Methylorubrum populi: one gene and its partners. Each later gene encodes a partner of the first gene's protein in a complex. Links are inferred from orthologs where the notes say so. Each region holds a gene or a part of one and is shown on either strand. Other genes may lie near its edges.

The links.
Region 2: the proteins of dnaN (region 1) and MPPM_RS09505 are in contact, whole or in part, in a cryo-EM structure (PDB 8GIZ), measured with the Escherichia coli proteins. The link is inferred for Methylorubrum populi from one-to-one orthologs.
Region 3: the proteins of dnaN (region 1) and MPPM_RS25725 are in contact, whole or in part, in a solved structure (PDB 1OK7), measured with the Escherichia coli proteins. The link is inferred for Methylorubrum populi from one-to-one orthologs.

What each region holds. Positions count from the first base shown.
Region 1 is NZ_AP014809.1:113-4,062, reverse strand. Bases 55-2,938 are described here. They hold dnaN (DNA polymerase III subunit beta), read right to left. Parts: upstream 2,116-2,938; coding sequence 994-2,115; downstream 55-993. Other genes in these bases: dnaA (chromosomal replication initiator protein DnaA), read right to left, coding at 2,457-2,938; recF (DNA replication/repair protein RecF), read right to left, coding at 55-953. In the rest of the region: more of recF, read right to left, coding at 1-54; more of dnaA, read right to left, coding at 2,939-3,950. UniProt on the Escherichia coli protein: Confers DNA tethering and processivity to DNA polymerases and other proteins. Acts as a clamp, forming a ring around DNA (a reaction catalyzed by the clamp-loading complex) which diffuses in an ATP-independent manner freely and bidirectionally along dsDNA.
Region 2 is NZ_AP014809.1:2,059,945-2,067,880, forward strand. Bases 2,766-5,640 are described here. They hold MPPM_RS09505 (DNA polymerase III subunit gamma/tau), read right to left. Parts: upstream 5,203-5,640; coding sequence 3,328-5,202; downstream 2,766-3,327. Other genes in these bases: MPPM_RS09500 (YbaB/EbfC family nucleoid-associated protein), read right to left, coding at 2,896-3,219; MPPM_RS09515 (DUF5991 domain-containing protein), read left to right, coding at 5,458-5,640. Outside these bases: MPPM_RS09495 (GumC family protein), read left to right, coding at 1-2,238; more of MPPM_RS09515, read left to right, coding at 5,641-5,928; MPPM_RS09520 (PepSY domain-containing protein), read right to left, coding at 5,962-6,222; MPPM_RS09530 (hypothetical protein), read left to right, coding at 7,502-7,936. UniProt on the Escherichia coli protein: Part of the beta sliding clamp loading complex, which hydrolyzes ATP to load the beta clamp onto primed DNA to form the DNA replication pre-initiation complex.
Region 3 is NZ_AP014809.1:5,518,070-5,525,928, reverse strand. The notes cover bases 2,651-5,448. They hold MPPM_RS25725 (DNA polymerase IV), read left to right. Parts: upstream 2,651-3,308; coding sequence 3,309-4,589; downstream 4,590-5,448. Other genes in these bases: MPPM_RS25720 (cell envelope integrity EipB family protein), read right to left, coding at 4,747-5,448; MPPM_RS25730 (cobalt-precorrin-6A reductase), read right to left, coding at 2,651-3,254. Outside these bases: MPPM_RS25740 (DUF3616 domain-containing protein), read left to right, coding at 1-778; MPPM_RS25735 (cobyric acid synthase), read right to left, coding at 801-2,258; more of MPPM_RS25730, read right to left, coding at 2,433-2,650; more of MPPM_RS25720, read right to left, coding at 5,449-5,613; MPPM_RS25715 (GcrA family cell cycle regulator), read left to right, coding at 6,127-6,669; phosphate regulon transcriptional regulator PhoB, read right to left, coding at 6,919-7,623; phosphate signaling complex protein PhoU, read right to left, coding at 7,720-7,859. UniProt on the Escherichia coli protein: Poorly processive, error-prone DNA polymerase involved in translesion repair and untargeted mutagenesis. Copies undamaged DNA at stalled replication forks, which arise in vivo from mismatched or misaligned primer ends.

The DNA of each region.
Region 1 (3,950 bases):
CTCATCGCCCGCACGAGGCGGGCATGGGCCAGAACGAGGCCGATCAGCAGCGCCTTCTGCTCGCCGGTCGAGGCGGTGGCCGCCGGCACGTCCTTGGGGCCGTGGCGCACCAGAAGGTCGGTGGTCTGCGGCCCGATCAGGGTGCGGCCCGCCGCCCGGTCGCGATGGCGGCCCTGCATCAGCGACCGGCGGAAGCGGTCCTCCGCCTCCAGTGCCGGCCAAACCGCGACGAGGTCGTCGAGATCGCCCTCCAAGCGGATGGAGGCCCAGGGGAACGGTGCGGCATCGTCCCGCGTCTCGGCGATCAGCCGGTCGAGGCGCTCCACGGTCTCGCGGCGAGCCAGCGCCACGGCGACGCCGAGTTCGGCCACCTCGCGCTCGATCGCGTCGAGCCAGCGGCCGTCGTCCGGCCGCTCGTCAAGCAGGCGGTTGCGCGAACGCAGGGCCCGCTCCATCGCCGAGACGCGGGCGCCGTGGCCGGCATCGACGGCCAACACCAGCCGGTCGAGGAAGCGGCGACGGTCGCCGGCCGCGCCGCGGAAGAGCCCGTCGAAATCCGGCGTGAGCCAGACGATCCGCAGGAATTCCGAAAAGGCGACGGGGGAGGGGGCGGGCGCCCCATCGATACGGCAGACGCGGCTGCCACGCCCGTCATAGCCCGGCGGCTCGTAGCCGGAGCCGAGCCGGTGCTCGGCCTCCGCCGTCTCCAGTGTGGCCGAGACGGCGAAGCCGCCCGGCCCGCCGACCCGCGCCATGGTCGCGAGATCCGCCCGGCGCAGGCCGCGGCCGGGGCAGAACAGCGAGACGGCCTCGAGGATGTTGGTCTTTCCCGCGCCGTTCTCGCCGACCAAAGCCACGAAGCGGCGCGTCGTGGCCAGATCGAGATCGGTGTGGTTGCGGAAATCGCGGGCGATCAGTCGGGTGAGGCGTGTGCCTCCCGGCAGGGTGTCCATCCGAGCGATATATCCGATCCGGCCGGAGCCGGAAGCGGACTCACACGCGCATCGGCATCAGAACGTAGAGGGCGGGCGCTCCGTCGCGATCCTGGATCAGCGTCGGCGAGCCGGGATCGGCGAGCTTGAACAGCGCCGTGTCGCCCTGGAGCTGGGCGGTGATATCGAGGAGGTAGCGGGCATTGAAGCCGATATCGAGGGCGGAGGCCTCGTAATCGACATCGAGCTCCTCGGTCGCCGAGCCGGCATCCGGGTTCGTCACCGAGAGCGCGAGCCGTCCGTCGCCCATGGCGAGCTTCACCGCGCGGCCCCGCTCGGACGAAATCGTCGAGACGCGGTCCACCGCCTTGGCGAAGGCATCGCGTTCCACGGTGAGGCGCTTGTCGTTGCCGGTCGGAATCACCCGTTGGTAGTCGGGGAAGGTGCCGTCGATCAGCTTCGAGATCAGGGTCACGCCCCCGGCGAAGGTCAGCCGAATCTTGGCCGGCGACAGCTCGACCTGCACGCTCTCGCCGCCATCGTCCACGAGCTTCTGGATCTCGGCTACCGCCTTGCGCGGCACGATGACACCCGGCATGCCGCGGCTGCCCTCGGGCGCGTCGGTCTCGACCCGTGCGAGCCGGTGCCCGTCGGTCGCCACCGCGCGCAGCTTCAGCGAACCCTCGACCTCGACGGTGTGGAAATAGATGCCGTTGAGATAGTAGCGCGTCTCCTCCGTCGAGATCGCGAATTGCGTCTTCTCGATGAGCTGCTTCAACTCGGCCGCGGGAATGGCGAAGGAATGCGGCAGCTCGCCCGCGGCGAGATCGGGGAAGTCGCCCTCGGGCAGGGCGCCCAGGGCGAAGCGCGAGCGGCCGGAGCGGATCGTCATCTGACCCGTCTCGCCGGAGGTCTCCAGCGAGACCTGCGCGCCCTCCGGCAGCTTGCGCACGATGTCGTAGATGACGTGGGCCGGGACGGTGGTGGCACCGGCATCGAGCACGTCCGCGGCGACGGTCTCGGTCACCTCGATGTCGAGATCGGTCGCCTTCAGCTGCAGGCCGTTCTCGCCGGTGCGCAGAAGGACGTTGGAGAGGATCGGGATCGTGTTGCGCCGCTCCACCACCCGGTGGACGTGGCCGAGCGATCTCAGGAGGGCCGCGCGCTCGACTGTGACTCTCATCGGAAAACCCGTCGTCTCTTGAACAATCGGCCCGTCCGCCATCGGTCAGGCCGGATAACGGAGCCTCTCCCTCGAAGCGCCCTTCCCGCCATCGCGGCCGGAGGGCTGGTCGGTGACCGGGCGTTTCGCGAAGCGCTCCGTAGCGGAACGGGCCCGGCAGCTTGGCGAAGCGCCCCCGCGAAGGCAAGGGCGCCGTCCGCGCTGTCCCGCCTCGCGCGGGGGCGAAGACCGAAGGAGTGCTTCGATCCGAGCAAGGCCAGCCCCGGCATCGGAAGATGCGGTCGGCCGCAATCGTGAGGGCGAAGCCGGGATGCACCCGGCTCCGCCCTCGGCTTCGGCGCTCAATCCTGGAGCATGCGCTTGAGCAGCTCGACCTCGTCGCCGAGCACGGCGTCCTCGCCGATCTGCTTCTCGATCTTGCGCACGGCGTGCAGCACGGTGGTGTGATCGCGCCCGCCGAAGCGGCGGCCGATTTCGGGGAGAGAGCGCAGGGTGAGCACCTTCGACAGATACATCGCGATCTGGCGCGGCTTCACCACGGCGGCGGTGCGGCGCTCGGACAGGATATCGGAGCGCGAGACGTTGTAGCGCGAGGCCACCAGCTTCTGGATGTCCTCGATCTTCACCCGCTTGGGCTCACGATTTTTCACGAGGTCGCGAATCGCGGTCTCGGCGGTCTCGACGGTGACCGGAGCGCCGGTCAGCGTGGCATGGGCCAGGAGCCGGTTCACCGCGCCTTCGAGGTCGCGGCCGTTCGCGGTGATCGCTCGGGCGACGTAGGCCGAGACCGCGGGAGAAACCTCGAAATTCGGGTGGCTCTGCCGCACGGCATCGAGCCGTGCGGAGAGGATCGAGGCACGCAGGCCCTCGTCGAGCCCACCGATCTCGACGACGAGGCCGCCGGCGAGGCGCGAGCGCACGCGCTCGTCGAGCGCCTCCAGCTCCGTCGGCGGACGGTCGGAGGCGACGACGACCTGACGTCCGGAATCGATCAGAGCGTTGAGGGTGTGGCCGAACTCGGTCTGGATCGACTTGCCCTGGATGAACTGCACGTCGTCGAGGATGAGCAGGTCGATCGCCCGCAGGCGCTCCTTGAAGGCCAGCGCACTCTGCGTTTTCAAGGCGTTGACGAAGCCGTACATGAAGCGGTCGGCGGTGAGGTAGATCACCCGTCGTCCCGCCTCGCGGGCGGCGTGGCCGGCGGCATGGAGCAGGTGCGTCTTACCGAGTCCGACGCCTGCATGGACATAGAGCGGATTATAGAGCGAACCGTCGCCGTCGCTGCGGGCGATCCGCTCCGCCGCGGCGTGGGCGAGCGCGTTGGACCGGCCCACGACGAAGTTCGCGAAGGTGAGCCGTGCATCGAGCGGCGCACCGTTCAGGTCGACCGCGGCCGAATCGCCGCGGGGCGACGTGATCTCGGTCTCGACCAGAGGACCGGGCCCCTGGAGGGCGGCCGGTGTCGCCATGGCGTGAAGGCGCGTCAGGGGACCGCTGGTCGGGTTCGACTTCGCCGGGGCGCCGGCACTCGGGCGGGCCGTTGCGGACGGGCCGCGCACGCCGACCTCGATGCGACTCACGTCGTCGGCCTCGGCCCGGAAGGTCGTCAGCACACGATCGAGATAGTGCGATTCGATCCAGCTCTTGAGGAACCGGGTCGGCACCGTGAGGCGAGCGACGCCGCCCTGCACATCTTCCAGCTCGAGGCGGGCGAACCAGCTGGCGAACACGTCCTCGCCAAGCTCCGCCCGTAGCCGCCGCTTCACCCGCGTCCAGGCCGCGGGAAAATCCACGTTCCCCCTGCCGTTTCCGCCATCGCCGTCCGACATGCTGCC
Region 2 (7,936 bases), 2.1 Mb from region 1 along the record:
ACCCCGCGCTATACCGGCGAGGCCAAGGTCCTGCTGGAGAGCCGTGATCCCGCCTTCGCCCGCACCGCCGCCGAGCGGACGGATCAGCCCCAGCCGATCGACGAACAGGCGGTCGCGAGCCAGGTGCAGGTGGCGATGTCGCGCGATCTCGCCCGCGAGGCGATCCGCAGCCTGAAGCTCGTCGGCAACCCTGAATTCGATCCGGAGGCCGAGGGGACCTCGGCGATCCGGCGCACATTGATGATGCTCGGGCTCGTCTCGGCGCCGATGGAGCGGGCATCCGAGGACCGCATCCTCGACACCTATCTCGACCACCTGCTGGTCTATCCGGTCGGCAAGTCGCGCATCCTCGCCGTCGAGTTTCGCTCGCGCGATCCCGAACTCGCCGCGCGGGGCGCCAACACGGTGGCCGACCTCTACCTCGCCTCGCTCGAGGCGGCCTCCGTCGACACCGCGCGCTACGCCTCGACCTGGCTCGGCAACAACATCGCGACGCTGCGCGCCCGCGTGGCCGAGGCCGAGGCGAAGGTCGAGGCCTTCCGGGCCAAGCACGGCCTGATCGGCACCGGCAGCAGCGCCGCCGCGCAGCCGCTCTCGTCGCAGCAGCTGTCCGAACTGTCGAGCCAGCTCTCGCAGGCGCGCACGATCCAGGCGGACCTCAACGCCCGTGCCAAGCTCCTGAAGGACATGATCAAGGAGGGCCGCGCCTTCGAGATCCCGGATGTCGCCAACAACGAGCTGATCCGGCGCACGGTCGAGAGCCGCATGGCGATGCGCGCGCAGCTCGCCCTCGAATCGCGCACGCTGCTGCCGGCCCATCCCCGCATCAAGGAACTGACCGCCCAAGTCCAGGACCTCGAGAACCAGATCAAGGCCGCCGCCGAGCGGGTGGTGCGCACCCTCGAGAACGACGCCAAGATCGCGGGCGCCCGGGTCGAGTCCCTGCGTGCGGCGGTCGAGGGCCAGCAGGACGTGGTCGCCAAGGGCAACAGCAGCGAGGTCGAGCTGCGGGCGCTGGAGCGTGAGGCCAAGTCCCAGCGCGAGCAGCTCGAATCGTACCTCGCCCGCTACCGCGAGGCGGCGGCGCGCGACGCCGAGAATGCGAGCCCGGCCAATGCCCGCGTGGTGTCCCGCGCGGTCGTGCCCGACCTGCCGTCCTTCCCCAAGAAGATCCCGATCATCGCGTTCGCGACGGTGCTGGCCTTCCTGCTGGCGAGCGCGGCGGTCGTCGGCCGCCACCTCCTCGTTGCGCCGCCCGAGCCGGACGGGGGCCGCACTGGGGACGAGGGCGAGCCCGTCCTCGCCGGCGCGACGGGCGATCGTGTGCGCGATTTCTACCCCGAGCCCGAGCCGCCGTCCCGCCGCCGTCCCGCCTACGAGCCTGTCTATGGCGGCGCCTATCCAGCCTCCGCGACCGAGCGCTTCGCCCCGGCGCTCGCCTTCGCCAACTCCCTGCGGGCGACGGCGACGGTGCAGCACCCGGTCTTCGCCAGCACGGCGCCGATCGGAGCGGAGAGCGCGAGCCGGGGGGATGCCGCGAGAGCGGGCAGGAGCGGGCTCACCGTCCCCGCGAAATCCGCGGCCTCCTCGACCGATCTGGACGGATTGATCGCCCGATTGGAGGGCGGTGCGGGCCGGCTGCAATCCGAGGGACGGCAGAAGGGCGGCTGCGTGCTCGTGGTCGAGTCCCCACCTGCCGGCGGGAAGCCCGGTCTCGCCTCGGAACTCGCCCGCGTGCTCGGTCCGCTTCGTCAGACGCTCCTGGTCGATGTCAATGGTGAGGCCAGTGCCGAAGCCGATGGCGGGCTCCCCGATCCGTCCGAGCCGGGGCTGACTGATCTCGTGGCGGGCGAAGCCGACTTCCTCGACGTGATCCAGCCGGTGCGCGGTTCACGCCTCCACGCAGTCAAGCGCGGTGTGGCCCCGCTCGAGGTTCTGGTGGAGGAGCCGCAGGGCCTCGCCATCGGCCTCAACGCTCTTTCGCAGAGCTACGATTGGGTGCTCTGCCGCCTCGAGGCCGAGAGCGGGCGGGATGCGGCCGAACTGATCCCCGCGGTCGGACCCTGCATGGACTCGATCGTCATCGCCTCGGATGCGGCGATCGACGACCCGGCCCTCGTCTCTCTCTACCGTCTCGCCAAGGCCACGGGCGTGCGGCAGGTGGTGGTGGCGCGCCACGGCGAGGACGGTATGCTCGATGCGAGGCTGGAGGCCACGCCGCTGCGCCTCTCGGCTTAAGCCGCCCGGAAGGGATCAGCCGGATCGGGTGTGACCCTCTTCGTCCGCGGCGGTCATCGCTGTTGCCATGCGCAGGGCCCAGAGGTTTGCGCCCAGAAAAGTCGTGAGTAAGGCGCAGGCGGTGATCAAAGTCGCCGACAGCAAGCTTGGCACAGCATCTCTCCGGTCGCGGCGGTGGTTCCGCCGGCTCTGATCGGAAAGAGGCCGGCGGAACCGCCGAGCCTCGCTAGGGGGGCCGCGTCGGACCCGGCTCGTGGATCTTGTCTTCTCGTCGAAGTAGCTGCCTTAACAAAATTTAAGGTTGTGGATCGCGAGAGCGGTGGTATTCAAATCTTTGGGATCGAAACGCTCCTGACGCTGCGTCGGGCAATCGGGCTATGTCATTGATTTCGCGAACGATCCATTGCGATATAGGGGTCCCCGCGACCAACCTCTTCATCAGGTGCGATAAAACGACGCGGGAGTGATTAGATAAACTGTCAGTCCAACTTTTTAGCCGGCTTGTCGATACTTGTGAGGTTCTTCCCGCTCCGCCGCAAGCTGAGAGGATCGTACTTCTCGCGGCAGAGATCGGCTGTCAGCGTAAACATCCGCGTCAAACTTTCGCTGGACTCGTCCTTGAACCGAAGGATGCCGCGGCAGTTTCGCGAGAGACACTCAGAACGGCAATTTCATGCCGGGCGGAAGCGGCAGACCCTTGGTCAACTCCGCCATCTTCTCCTGCGCCGTCGTCTCAGCCTTGCCGCGGGCGTCGTTGCAGGCGGCCACGATCAGATCTTCCAGGATTTCCCGCTCGTCGGCGACCATCAGGCTCGGGTCGATCGAAACGCCGAGCACCTGGCCCTTGGCCGTCATCCGCACGCTCACGGCGCCGCCGCCGGAGGCGCCCGAGACCTCCACGGAATCGAGTTCGGATTGGAGCGAGGCCATCTTTTCCTGCATGGCCTGGGCCTGCTTCATGATGCCCATGAGGTCGCGCATGGTGGGTCAGCTCCGGTTCCGGTCGAGAAAAGGTTCGCCTGCCGCACTTAGGCGCGTCGGTCTGCGCCTGCCAGGGGCCGCCTCAGGTGTCGTCCTGAGGCATCGACCTCAGGCATCGTCGTCTTCCGCTTCCTCGGGCGGCGGAGCGGCCGGTCCGATGCCGTCCGCCCCGGCCTCGGCGGCATCGCCCTCCGGCGCCTTGTCGCGGACATCGACGATCTGAGCGCCGGGGAAGCGTGACAGAACCTCGCGCACGAGCGGGTGCGCGGCGGCGTTCTGGTGGCGGGTCTGCTCGGCCGCGCGCAAATTCTCCGCCAGCGTCGGCGCACCCTCTTCCTTGGAGAGCGCGACGAGCCAGCGCCGCCCGGTCCAGGCATCCAAGGCGCGGGCGAGATCGGTCGGAAGGCTCTGCCGCCCGCCTGGAGCGAGGCGGAACTCGATCCGTCCTTCCTCGAAGCGCACGAGATGCACGTCGCGCTCCAGCGCCACCTTCAGGGCGATGTCGCGGGCGGCCTCGGCCTGCGCGACGACGTCCTCGAAGCGACCGAGCCGCGGGCCGGCGGGCGCCGCGGGGGCCGGACGCGGCGCGGCCTCGGTCGCGGCGGACGTGATGGGGACAGCAGCCAGGGCCGGACGCGGCGACGGCTGCGGAGCGGGCGGCATCATCTGCAGGGCCGCCGAGCCGTGCGAGACGGTTCCACCCCCGCCGTCGCGCCCGAGGCTCGGGCGGCCGCCACCGCCCTCGGAGCCGGCGATATCGGTGCGGAGCTGGCGCAGCGCCTCATCAGGAGTCGGAAGGTCGGCGGCGTAGGCGAGCCGCACGATCGCCATCTCCGCCGCCGCGAGCGGCCGGGGCGCGGCCTGCACCTCGGGCAGTGCCTTGAGCAGGATCTGCCACGCCCGCGACAGCGCCCGCACCGGCAGCCGCACGGCGAACTGGGCGCCGCGCACCCGCTCCGCCTCGCTCAAGGTGGGATCGGCCTCGGCACCCGGCACCAGCTTGAGGCGGGTGACGAGATGGGTGAAGCCGGCAAGATCCGACAGCACCACCGCCGGGTCGGCGCCGGCATCGTATTGCGCGCGGATCTCGGCGAAGGCGGCGGGCACGTCGCCGCGCATCGCCGCCTCGAACAGATCGACGATGCGCGAACGGTCGGCGAGGCCCAGCATGTCGCGCACGCCCGAGGCCGTCACCGCGCCCGCGCCGTGGGCGATCGCCTGATCGAGCAGCGAGAGCGCGTCGCGCACCGAACCTTCCGCCGCGCGGGTGACGGCGGCCAGGGCCTCGTCCTCGGCCTCGACGCCTTCCGCGGCGCAGATCTTCTTGAGATGGGCGGAGAGCACGTCGGCCTCGACCCGGCGCAGGTCGAAGCGCTGGCAGCGCGACAGGATCGTCACCGGAACCTTGCGGATCTCGGTGGTCGCGAACACGAACTTGGCGTGGGGCGGCGGCTCCTCCAGCGTCTTCAGGAAGGCGTTGAACGCCTTCTCCGAGAGCATGTGGACCTCGTCGACGATGTAGACCTTGTAGCGGGCCGAGACCGGCGCGTAGCGGATGCCGTCGATGATGCCGCGCACGTCGTCGATGCCGGTATGCGAGGCAGCATCCATCTCCAGCACGTCCATGTGCCGGGATTCCATGATCGCCTGGCAGTGGACCCCGAGGCCCGGCATCGACACGGTGGGGCCGGTATCGGGCTGGCCGGTGCGAAGATAGTTGAGGCCGCGGGCGAGGATGCGGGCGGTGGTGGTCTTGCCGACGCCGCGCACGCCCGTGAGCATCCAGGCCTGCGGGATGCGGTTGGCCGCGAATGCATTGGCCAGCGTGCGCACCATGGCGCCCTGGCCGATCAGGTCGTCGAAGGTCTGGGGGCGGTACTTGCGCGCCAGCACCCGGTAGGGCGTCGCGGCCGGGGCGGACGCCGCGGCGGGCATGCCGGGCAGGCCCGGCTCGTCGGGGAACGTGCCGTGCGTCTCGTCCATGCCGCCGTTCGGACTTTTTGGGGAAGGCTGGCCGCCCGGCCCGCGGGCGGCGAAGGTGGGAGGCTGGACAAAGACCCGCTCGGTCTCGTTAGGGCTGCTTCCTTCCGGACCTGACCCGGTTGGCGAGTGAAACGTCCCTCGCCAACCTCCCGCGCCGTATATGACGGCCCGCGCGGCGGGATGCAAGCGGGACACAAGCAGGTTGCCTCGTTCCACCCGCCCGGCCATGCTTCCTCCGAAGATAAGGGAGGGGCCATGCGGACGATCCCGCTGCGTTTTGCCGTCCTCGCGCTGCTCGCGGGCTCATCGACCGCCGCCCCGGCGCAGGAGCCGGCTCAGGAGGGCGCGCCCAAGGATTGGCAGGGCCGCTACCGCTACGAGCACGCCGCCGGGCGGACGGCCGGAGGCACGGGCATCGTCGTGACCTACGACCTCGTGCTGCTGCCCCCGGATGTCCGCGACGGCTGCGTCCTCCGGGTGCGGGGTTTCCAGAGCGACGAGACGATCCGGTGCCGAACCCGCCGCGACGGGCCGGGGCTCGCGGTGGCGTTCGACCGCTACGGCGACGGCAGCACCGTCAACCGGTATGGGGTGGCGGTCTACAAGGTCGGTCAGCCGCTGTTCACCCTGGTGAAGGGGAGCCGGCTAGGCACCCGCTGGCAGGGCCTCAAGCCCGACGGCGAGGGCGTGGCCGAGAGCGGGCCGTACTTCGCCCGGGTGAAGTAGCTCCGGGGCGGAGGACGCCCCGGAGCCGCGGCCTCACTCGGCCTTGCGCTTCACGATCTCCATCGTCTTCGGATCGAGCTTGAGATCGAACTGCTTGCCGTTGGCGTCGATGGCGTCGTCCACCTCGATCATGCCGTCGTCGAGTTCGATCTCCTTCCACTTGGTGAAGCCCTCCTTCTTCAGGATGTCCTCGACCTTGGTCTGCTGCTCGGGCGGCAGCTTCTGGTCGGCGAGCGCCGGGCCGGCGAGCAGGGCGAGACCGAGCGCGGCGGCGGCGAGCGGGCGGACGAACATGAAAGGCTCCTTCGGCAGATTGGTATCCGGCGAACGATCTATGTCACCGGTGGTTCCTGTCGCCTCGACCGTACCAGCGCAGCACTTCCCCTTGAATGGGCGATCACCGCGCAAGGGCGAGAGGCCGGTTCCAGCGGCCTGCACGGCCGCGCTTGCAATTGCCAGCGCGCGAGGTGCCGCCTAGTCTGCAACCTCTGGGTTCGGAGCTTGCACCGGCACATGGTCACGCGCGTCGCCACCGTCGCCTTCGAGGGGATCGAGGCGCGCGCCGTCGACGTGCAGGTGCAGATCGCAGCCGGCGCGGTCGCCTTCACCCTCGTCGGCCTGCCGGACAAGGCGGTGGCGGAATCGCGCGAGCGGGTGCGCTCGGCGCTGATCGCCTCGGGTCTGGCCCTGCCGGCCAAGCGGATCACCTGCAATCTCGCCCCGGCCGACCTGCCCAAGGAAGGCTCGCACTACGATCTGCCGATCGCGCTCGCGGTGATGGGGGCCATCGGCGCGCTGCCGGCGGATGCGCTCGGCGGCTACTGCGTGCTCGGTGAAATGGCGCTCGACGGCTCGATCACCGCGGTGGCCGGGGTGCTGCCCGCGGCGATGGCGGCGAACGGCCGGGGCCTCGGCCTGATCTGTCCCGTCGCGACCGGGCCGGAGGCGGCCTGGGCCGCGGGCGACATGGACGTGCTGGCGCCCCGCTCGCTGATCCAGCTCGCCAACCACTTCAAGGGCAGCCAGGTGATGGCCCGGCCCCGGCCCGCGGTGGCCGCGCCCGCCGGCCCGATGCCGGATCTGCGCGACATCAAGGGGCAGGAGGGCGCCAAGCGCGCCCTGGAGATCGCCGCCGCCGGCGGCCACAACCTGCTGATGAACGGTCCGCCCGGGGCCGGCAAGTCGATGCTGGCCGCGCGCCTCCCCTCGATCCTGCCGCCGCTCGGCCCGCGCGAGCTGCTCGAAGTCTCGATGATCCAATCTGTTGCCGGCGAATTGAAGGGCGGCGCGCTCTCCAACCGGCGCCCGTTCCGCCAGCCGCACCATTCCGCCTCCATGGCTGCGCTGGTCGGCGGCGGGTGTCACTTCCAGCAAATGCTGCGACAGCTCCAATAATTCTGCGACTGGCCAAGCCTGCCAGTGGAGCCCTTGCGCCAGTCCGCCGCAGCTTATCCACAGCGCCCTCTGGCATCATCACACCCCGCCACGCGCCTGCGCCATATCCTTTTTCGCACCGGTCAATTCCACGGGATTTTAAGCACCCTTCGTCAACCCTGCGGCACCAACTCGTGCCGTGGGTCTCAGTGTGGCGTCGCGCTCGTTCAAGATGTCGGGCCTCCCACAGGAGGGCACGTGGTTCGTCCGCTGGATCGATGGCTTCGTCGATCATCCGGCATCCCTTGCGAACCCGGAAATCGAAGTGGCGCTCGAGCGCCTGCCGAATGATCGCTGGGACGGTGTGACTTTTGCGGTGGCCGTGGCGCGGAATGAGCCCCTGCCGGGTAGCGACGATCGGCCGATGGAGAGCTTGATCTGCCGGCTCCATGCGGGTGTGATCACGGGGCTTTATCTCGGCGCGGTTATTCACAGTGGCGACCATGTCGGTCGGCTGAAAGCGCCGATCGAACCTTACAGCATTGATCTCCCAGGCGATCTTCTGGCACTGCCGCCGACTGATCAAAGCCTTGGGCTGGTCCATGCTGGCACGAAACTGAAGACTCTCCTCGGC
Region 3 (7,859 bases), 5.5 Mb from region 1 along the record:
GGTGTTCGCCGGCAAGCAATGCCCGGACAAGGGCCCCGCCAAGTTCAAGGAGTTCGACGGCGAGGGTGTCGCCTACGCCAAACCGTATTTCTACGCCGTCGGCTCGCATGGCTGCGGCCGCAGGAAGGACACGCTCAACACCTCGTCGATGATCCTTGCCCGCATCCGCGTCGATGACGAGGGCAAGCCCGATGTGGAGGACGACGACCGACCTGAGGCCGCCGTCGAGACCACCTATCGCCTCGGCGAAGTGCTGGCGGGGGCGGACCGGGTCGGCGCATCCTTCCTCGAGAGCCTGAGCGAGGCGAACGGCCTCAACATCGAGGGGATCGCTGTGGTGAAGGACCGGCTCTATGCCGGCCTTCGCGCGCCCTCGATCGCGGGGGAGGCCTTCCTCGTCGAGGCCGACCTCGATGCCCTGTTCGCCGAGGGGCACGGCCCCTATCAGGGAAAGCGGCGAACGATCCCGATCAAGGTCGGCAAGGACGCCGGGATCCGCGACCTTGCCGTCCTCGAAGACGGGCGCCTGCTGGTGCTCACCGGGCCGGCCCAGGAGCAGCCGAAGGTCGCCTACAAGCTCTTCCTGTTCGACCCGGCAAGGGGCGGCGATCCGCAGCTTCTCGGAGAGCTGGACGAGCTCGACGATGCCGAGCGCGCCGGCAAGCCGGAAGCCGTGACGGCGATCGGCCCGGACCGGGTGCTCGTCCTGTTCGACAGCCTCCGGAACGGTGGGCCGCGCGCCTACAAGCTGCCGGTCAAGCTCATGCCCGGGGAGTGACAGGCTCCAGGATGGGCGGCCTTCAGCGCAGGCGCAGCAGCCCGTCGCAGTCGAGATGCGCTTCGAGGTGATCGGCGAACCGGTCGAGCACCTCTTCGATGCCGGCCTCGTAGCGCGTCAGGCCCGGCGCGGCGCCGAGCCGGGCGAGCCAGGCGGCGCGCTGGCGGTCGTCGGCGAACAGGCCGTGGACATAGGTCCCGGCGACGAGCCCGTCGCGCGAGACCGCCCCGTCGACCCGGCCGTCGGCAAAGCGCAACAGGGGCCGGGCGGTGTCCGGTCCGTGCGTGTCGCCGACATGCATTTCATAGCCGGAGAACGGTTCGCTATCGGCGAGCGTCGTGCCGGTGACGGCGACGAGGCGCTTGGCGTCCGTCATCACCGTCTCGACGTCGAGCAGTCCGAGGCCCGGTCGCTCGCACGGCGCGCCCTCGATGCCCTGCGGGTCGGCGATGATGCGCCCGAGCATCTGGTAACCGCCGCAGAGCCCGAGCACCCGCCGGCCGCGGCGCAGATGCGCCCGGATGTCGATGTCCCAACCCTGCGCGCGGAGGCAGTCGAGATCGTCGATCGTGGTCTTCGAGCCCGGCAGCACGACGAGATCCGCCTCCGTTGGGACCGGCGTGCCCGGAGGCACGAAGACGACGCGGATGCCCGGCTCCTGCCGCAGGGGGTCGAGGTCGTCGAAATTGGCGATGTGGGGAAATCGCAGGACCGCGATCAGCGGTCCGCCGCCATCGCGTCGGGCCTGCGCGGAATCGAGCGCGACCGCGTCCTCCGGCGGCAAGCGGGCGGCGTCGGGAAAGAACGGCACGAGGCCGAACGGGGACCAGCCGGTGCGCGCGGCGATCAGCGCCATGCCGTCCGAGAACAGTGTCGGGTCGCCACGGAACCGGTTGACGATGAAGCCGCGGATCATCGCGGCATCCTCGGGCTCCAGCACTGCCTGGGTGCCGACGAGGCTGGCGATGACGCCGCCCCGGTCGATGTCGCCGACGAGCACCACCGGCGTCCCTGTCGCGCGGGCGAAGCCCATATTGGCGATGTCGCCCTTGCGAAGGTTCACCTCGGCCGGCGAGCCCGCGCCCTCCACGAGTACGATGTCGGCCTCCGAACGCAACCGCTCGAAGCTGTCGAGCACGGATGCCATCAGGCGCGGCTTCCACGCCTGATACTCGCGCGCCTTGGCGGTGCCGATCATGCGCCCCTGCACCACCACCTGCGCGCCGACATCGCTCTGGGGCTTGAGCAGCACCGGGTTCATGTGGACGGACGGCGCGACCCGCGCGGCGCGGGCCTGCAACGCCTGGGCCCGGCCGATCTCGCCGCCATCAGCAGTGACGGCGGCGTTGTTCGACATGTTCTGCGGCTTGAACGGGCGCACCGTCAGGCCGCGCCGGGTGAAGGCGCGGGCAAGGCCGGCCACCAGCAGCGACTTGCCGACATCGGACCCGGTCCCCTGGATCATCAGGGCGCGGGTCATCGGCGGTTCCTCGTGTCAGGCGCGGGCATGACGCTGCCATGGCACCGGCGCCGGGCCGCGTCGAGCCGGATCTAGAGCGCATTCCGACGAAGTGGTCACCGGTTCGTCGAAAGAAGGCGCGCCAAAACAATGAGCGAGAGACGCCGGCCTGATGCAATCAGGTCGGATACGGCTCTAGTCGAGGCGTTGTCCGAGTAGACTGGACTTGAGCCAGAGCAGCGCCCCCGCGGCATCGGGAACGGCGGCAACCTCCGGCAGGGCAGGGCGGGCGACGATCACGACGGGTAGACCGAGCCGCCGCGCGGCCTCGATCTTCGGATAGGTCGCCCCACCGCCGGAATTCTTGGTCACCAAAACCTCGATATCCGCCTCGCGCATGAGGCGGATCTCGTCCTCCAGCGTGAAGGGGCCGCGGGCACTGACCGCGACGAGGTTGGGCACCGGCAGCGCGTCACCGACCGGCTCGATGGTGCGCACGATGTAGGCGTGCTGCGGCGCGCGCGCGAAGGCGGACACTTCCTGCCGGCCGATGGTGAGGAACACCCGTCTCGGCGCGGGCCCGAGCGCCGCGACGCAGGCCGGGACGTCTTGAACCTCGCTCCAATCGTCACCGGGCTGCCGCTCCCAGGCCGGCCGGCGTACCGCGAGCAGCGGCACGCCGCCGGCCCGGCAGGCCGCGGCCGCATTGGCCGAGATCCGAGCGGCGAAAGGATGGGTCGCGTCGATCACCGCCCGGATGCCATTTTCGGCGATCCATCGGGCCAGCCCGTCGGCACCACCGAAACCGCCGACACGCATCGGCACCGGCTCGGGCCGCGGCGCGGCGGTGCGGCCGGCGAGCGAGAGCGTCACCGCGAAATCCGTCTCGCCGGCGAGCCGAGTGACGAGCGTGCTGGCCTCGGTCGTGCCGCCGAGCACGAGGACGCGGACCGCAGACCGATCGTGATTCGGCTTGGGATGGCGCGCGGGAGAACCCTGGTCGGCGGCCCCGGACATTCGTACAACCTGTCTCGCCCGCGAAAGCCCGGAAGGCCGGGCAAGGTTTTCGATGTGAGACCCTTCTGCCGCGATTGCCTGACGATGCAAGCCGAGGGCGCCCTGCGCTGCCGCGGCTGCGGCTCGCCGCGCCTGCTCGCCCACCCGGCCCGCGACGCCCTCAGCATCGCCCATGTCGATTGCGACGCCTTCTACGCGGCGATCGAGAAGCGTGACGACCCTTCCCTGGGGGACAGGCCGCTCATCATCGGCGGGGGCCGCCGCGGCGTCGTCTCCACCGCCTGCTACCTCGCGCGAATCTCCGGCGTGCGCTCGGCCATGCCGATGTTCGAGGCGCTCAAGCGCTGCCCCGATGCCACCGTGCTGCGCCCCGACATGGAGAAGTACGCCCGCGTCGGGCGCGAGGTGCGGGCGATGATGCTGGCGCTGACGCCGCTGGTCGAACCCGTCTCCATCGACGAGGCCTTCCTCGACCTCGCCGGCACCGAGCGGCTGCACGGCACGAGCCCGGCGCTGACGCTGGCCCGCTTCGCCGCGCGGGTCGAAGCGGAGATCGGCATCACCGTGTCGGTCGGGCTGTCCGCCAACAAGTTCCTGGCCAAGATCGCCTCCGACCTCGACAAGCCCCGCGGCTTCTCGATCATCGCCGGCGAGGAGGCCGCCGCCTTCCTCGCCGACAAGCCCGTCGGCATCCTGCCCGGCATCGGCGAGAGCGCCCGCAATCGCCTCGCCTCGCTCAACATCTATCGCGTCGGCGACGTGTTGCGGGCCGACCCGGCCCGGCTCCAGACCGCGCTCGGCCGCGAGGCGTCACGCCTGATCGACCTCGCGGCCGGCCGGGATCGGCGGCCAGTGCGTCCGAGCCGCGAGGCCAAGAGTGTCTCGGCTGAGACGACCTTCGCGACCGATCTCGCCCGGTTCGAGGATCTGCGGCCGATCCTGTGGCGATTGTGCGAGAAGGTCTCGGCGCGGCTGAAGCGGTCGGAGCTCGCCGCCGGCAGCGTCACGCTGAAGCTCAAGGATGCCCGGTTCCGGCTGCGCACCCGCACCCGCGGCGGCCTCAAGCCGACGCAGCTCGCGGACCGGCTGTTCCACGCGGGCGAGCCGATGCTACGGGCGGCCTGCGACGGCACCGCCTTCCGGCTGATCGGCATCGGCGGCAGCGATCTGTGCGGCGCGATCCACGCCGACCGCGGCGACCTCGCCGACCAGGGCATCGAGCGTGTCGCCCGCCGGGAGGCGGCGCTCGACCGGCTGCGCGAAAAATTCGGCAGCACCGCGATCCAGCGCGGTCTCGCCTTCACCGGAGAACCGGAACGGCGGCGGTCGTCGTAGGCAGGCGCCGCAGCCTCCGCCTCAGGTCTGCCCTGTCTCGACATGCGTCCGTCGCCGCTCGGGACTGAGGGAGCAAGAACGTCCGTCGATGACGGCTCGATCCAGTCGATCGAGTGGTCGGCCGCGTCCGCCGGCGCGCCTACCGCGCGGCCGGGTGCTACTTCCGGCAGGCCGCCTCGGCCTTCGCATCGGCCTTGGCGAGGTCGAGCCTCGTCAGGTTGCCGTCGATGGCGAAGTCCCCGTAATCGAGGTGCAGCCGTCCGCTCACCCCGTCCTCGTAGAGGTCGAAGGTGAGGGTGTAGATCGGCGTGCGCTCGCCCTCGCCGGGGGTGAAGTAGCTCAGTGTGACCGGCCAGCGCCGCATGCCGGCGTGGTCGCTCTCGCGCAGCGGCTTATCGCGCTCCGTGTCGGCGGCGGGTGACGCATTGGGGCGACCAATGATCGCCAGCGTGTCGTAGACCTTGCGCCCGTCGTCGGAGCCGTCGAACACCTTGGCCGCGACGGTGGTCTCGCCCGCCTTGGCCGCCTCGATCAGGCGCATCATGTGGTGGATCGGGAACAGCACCGTTCCCTCTGTCTGGAACTGGTCGCGCTTGGGCTCCTTCAGCTTCACCTTGAGGGCGTCGGCCGCCTCGGCCGTTCCGTCCACCGCCGGCGACGGTGCGTTGTTGAGGATGGTCGTGGTGCGGAAGCGGAAATTCCTGCCGTCGCCGTTCTCGAAGGTCGTGCTGCGCAGATCGGAGGTTCGGTCACCGGACTCGCCGGATTCGATCATCGTCACTTGGCGCGTCTGCATGGTGTAGCCGCGGCAGGCATCGCCCGAGAAATCGATGACGATGCGCCCGCGGACGCCCTCGACCGCCCGCGTGCCCGTCGAGCGCGCCAGCGACAGATCGTAGACCGCCCGATGATTGGTCAGCCGGATCGCGGACATATCCGGGACCGGAGCGGTCGGCCCCGCGGCGAGCGCGGAGCCGGGCAGGGCGGCGAGAAGGAACAGGGCCGGCGCGAGGCGCAGTCGCATGCGATCTCCCAAATCCGCTCAAGAGTGCTTGTCCACAGGCGTCGGGCCCGCAGATGACGATCGACACATAGTGATCACCCCGGCCCCGACAATCTTTTTCGGCGGCTGCCCAGGGAGGCACCGGCGCGCTCTCACGGCCTCTGCGGCCGCTCGAAAGGCCCGCCGCCGCAGCGCTCGGACGATCGAAGCATCCGGAAAAGAGCAATTTTACGCAATGCGTTGACGGATTTCTGCCGGCTGGATCGCGACGGCGCCGAAGCGGGTCCGGACCATCGATGCGAAAGTCGGATTGGCGGTGGAAACCGGCCTTTGAAACACGGTGACCCTTGCTCCGCGGCCGAGCTGTCTTGTAGTCTCCACAGCGTCGCCAACCGGAGTTTTGGCGTCTGTTAACCGACATGTGCAGGGCCGGATTGCGGGTCCTGGCGAGGTTTGCTGTCGCTCCGCGCGGCTATGGTGCCGCGCGGTCGGTCGGTTTTGCGTACAAAAGGACGTTTCGACGTGGAGGGGGCAATGACGGAAGCGGTCCCGAGCTGGACGGATGAACGCGTCGAGCTGCTTCGTCGCTTGTGGGATGATGGCTTGAGCGCCAGCCAGATCGCCCTCCAGATCGGCGGCGTCTCCCGTAACGCCGTCATCGGCAAGGTCCACCGTTTGGGTCTTGCCGGCCGCGTCAAACCGATCGGCCCGGCCTCGGCCCAGGGGCGGCGCAAGGATGATCTGGCCGCCGAAGTCGAGATCGCGTCGGTGGTGGTCGAGGAGCCGACGCTTCCCGAGCCGCCCGCAATCGTGGCGCACCGTCCCGCACCGGACTTTCCGCTGCCGCCCGCGCCCGCACCGGAGCCGGTGGCGCTCGCCGTCTCAGAGCGGGTCACCATCATGGACCTGCGCGACTCCATGTGCCGCTGGCCGATGGGCGATCCGACCTCACCGGAATTCCGCTTCTGCGGCGCCCGGGCAATCACGGGTCTGCCCTACTGCACCCAGCATGCGCAAGTCGCCTATCAGCCGGCGGCGGAGCGCAAGCGCGACCGCCGCGTCGCCGGCTTCCGCTGAGATCGCGTAGGTCGGCGCGGCTTCTGCGAGGACCGCGCCACTGTTTATCGGCCCGCGCGGGGAGACGGATCGACGGCCTTGAGGCCGTCGTCGCGCCGTGCTGGCCCGCCTGCAGGCGTTGCCGTCTTCAGGCGCGACGCGCCGCGATGGCGTCGGATGCCCTCATCGGTCATCGCCGGCCACATTATCCGGGTGAGCCGCCCGCGCGGGGCGAAATAAGGGTGCCCGTTCCGAGCGAGCGGACGCAGATCACTCCGCTCCCGCAAACATCTCGTCGAATGAATAGCCCGAGCCGCGCACGGTGCGGATCGGGTCGCTCTGGCGTGGGCGGTTGATCGCCTTGCGCAGGCGACCGACATGGACGTCGACCGTGCGCTCGTCGATGTAGACGTCGTGGCCCCAGACGCCGTCGAGCAATTGCTCCCGGGAGAAAACCCGGCCAGGGCTCTGCATCAGATATTCGAGCAGCTTGAATTCGGTCGGCCCGAGATGGATCTCGCGGCCCTGGCGGCGGATGCGATGGCTGACGCGGTCGAGCTCGATATCTCCGGCCACCAGCATGTCGGCGACGTGGGCGGGCTTAGCGCGGCGCAGCAGGGCGCGCACGCGCGCGAGCAGTTCCGGCACGGAGAATGGCTTGACGACATAGTCGTCGGCCCCCGTCGACAGGCCACGGACGCGGTCGGCTTCCTCGCCCCGTGCGGTCAGCATGATGACCGGCAGCCGCTCGGTCTCGCGCCGCGCCCGGATGCGCCGGCACAGCTCGATCCCCGAGAGCCCCGGCACCATCCAGTCGAGCAGGACGAGATCGGGCGTCATCTCGTGCAGGCGCAGATCCGCCTCGTCGCCGCGGACCGCGACATCGACCGCGAAGCCTTCCGCCTCGAGGTTGTAGCGCAGCAGCGTCGTCAGCGATTCCTCGTCCTCGACGATCAGGATGCGCGCACTCGTCATCGTCCGTCTTTCCATACTCGCGCCCGGCCGAGTCCCTCAAGTGACCCGCCGGAAGCGTCTGTCGGACGCCTCTCGCGTCCCGAGCGCCTTTCGGCGTCAGGCGCCGGGCGTCACCGTCGCATAGTTCGAAGCGTCGTTCTTGGGCCGCTCGCCGGCCGGCGTCTCACCGGTCACGAGGTACTCGATCGTCTCGGCGACGTTGGTGGTGTGGTCGCCGATGCGCTCCACATTCTTGG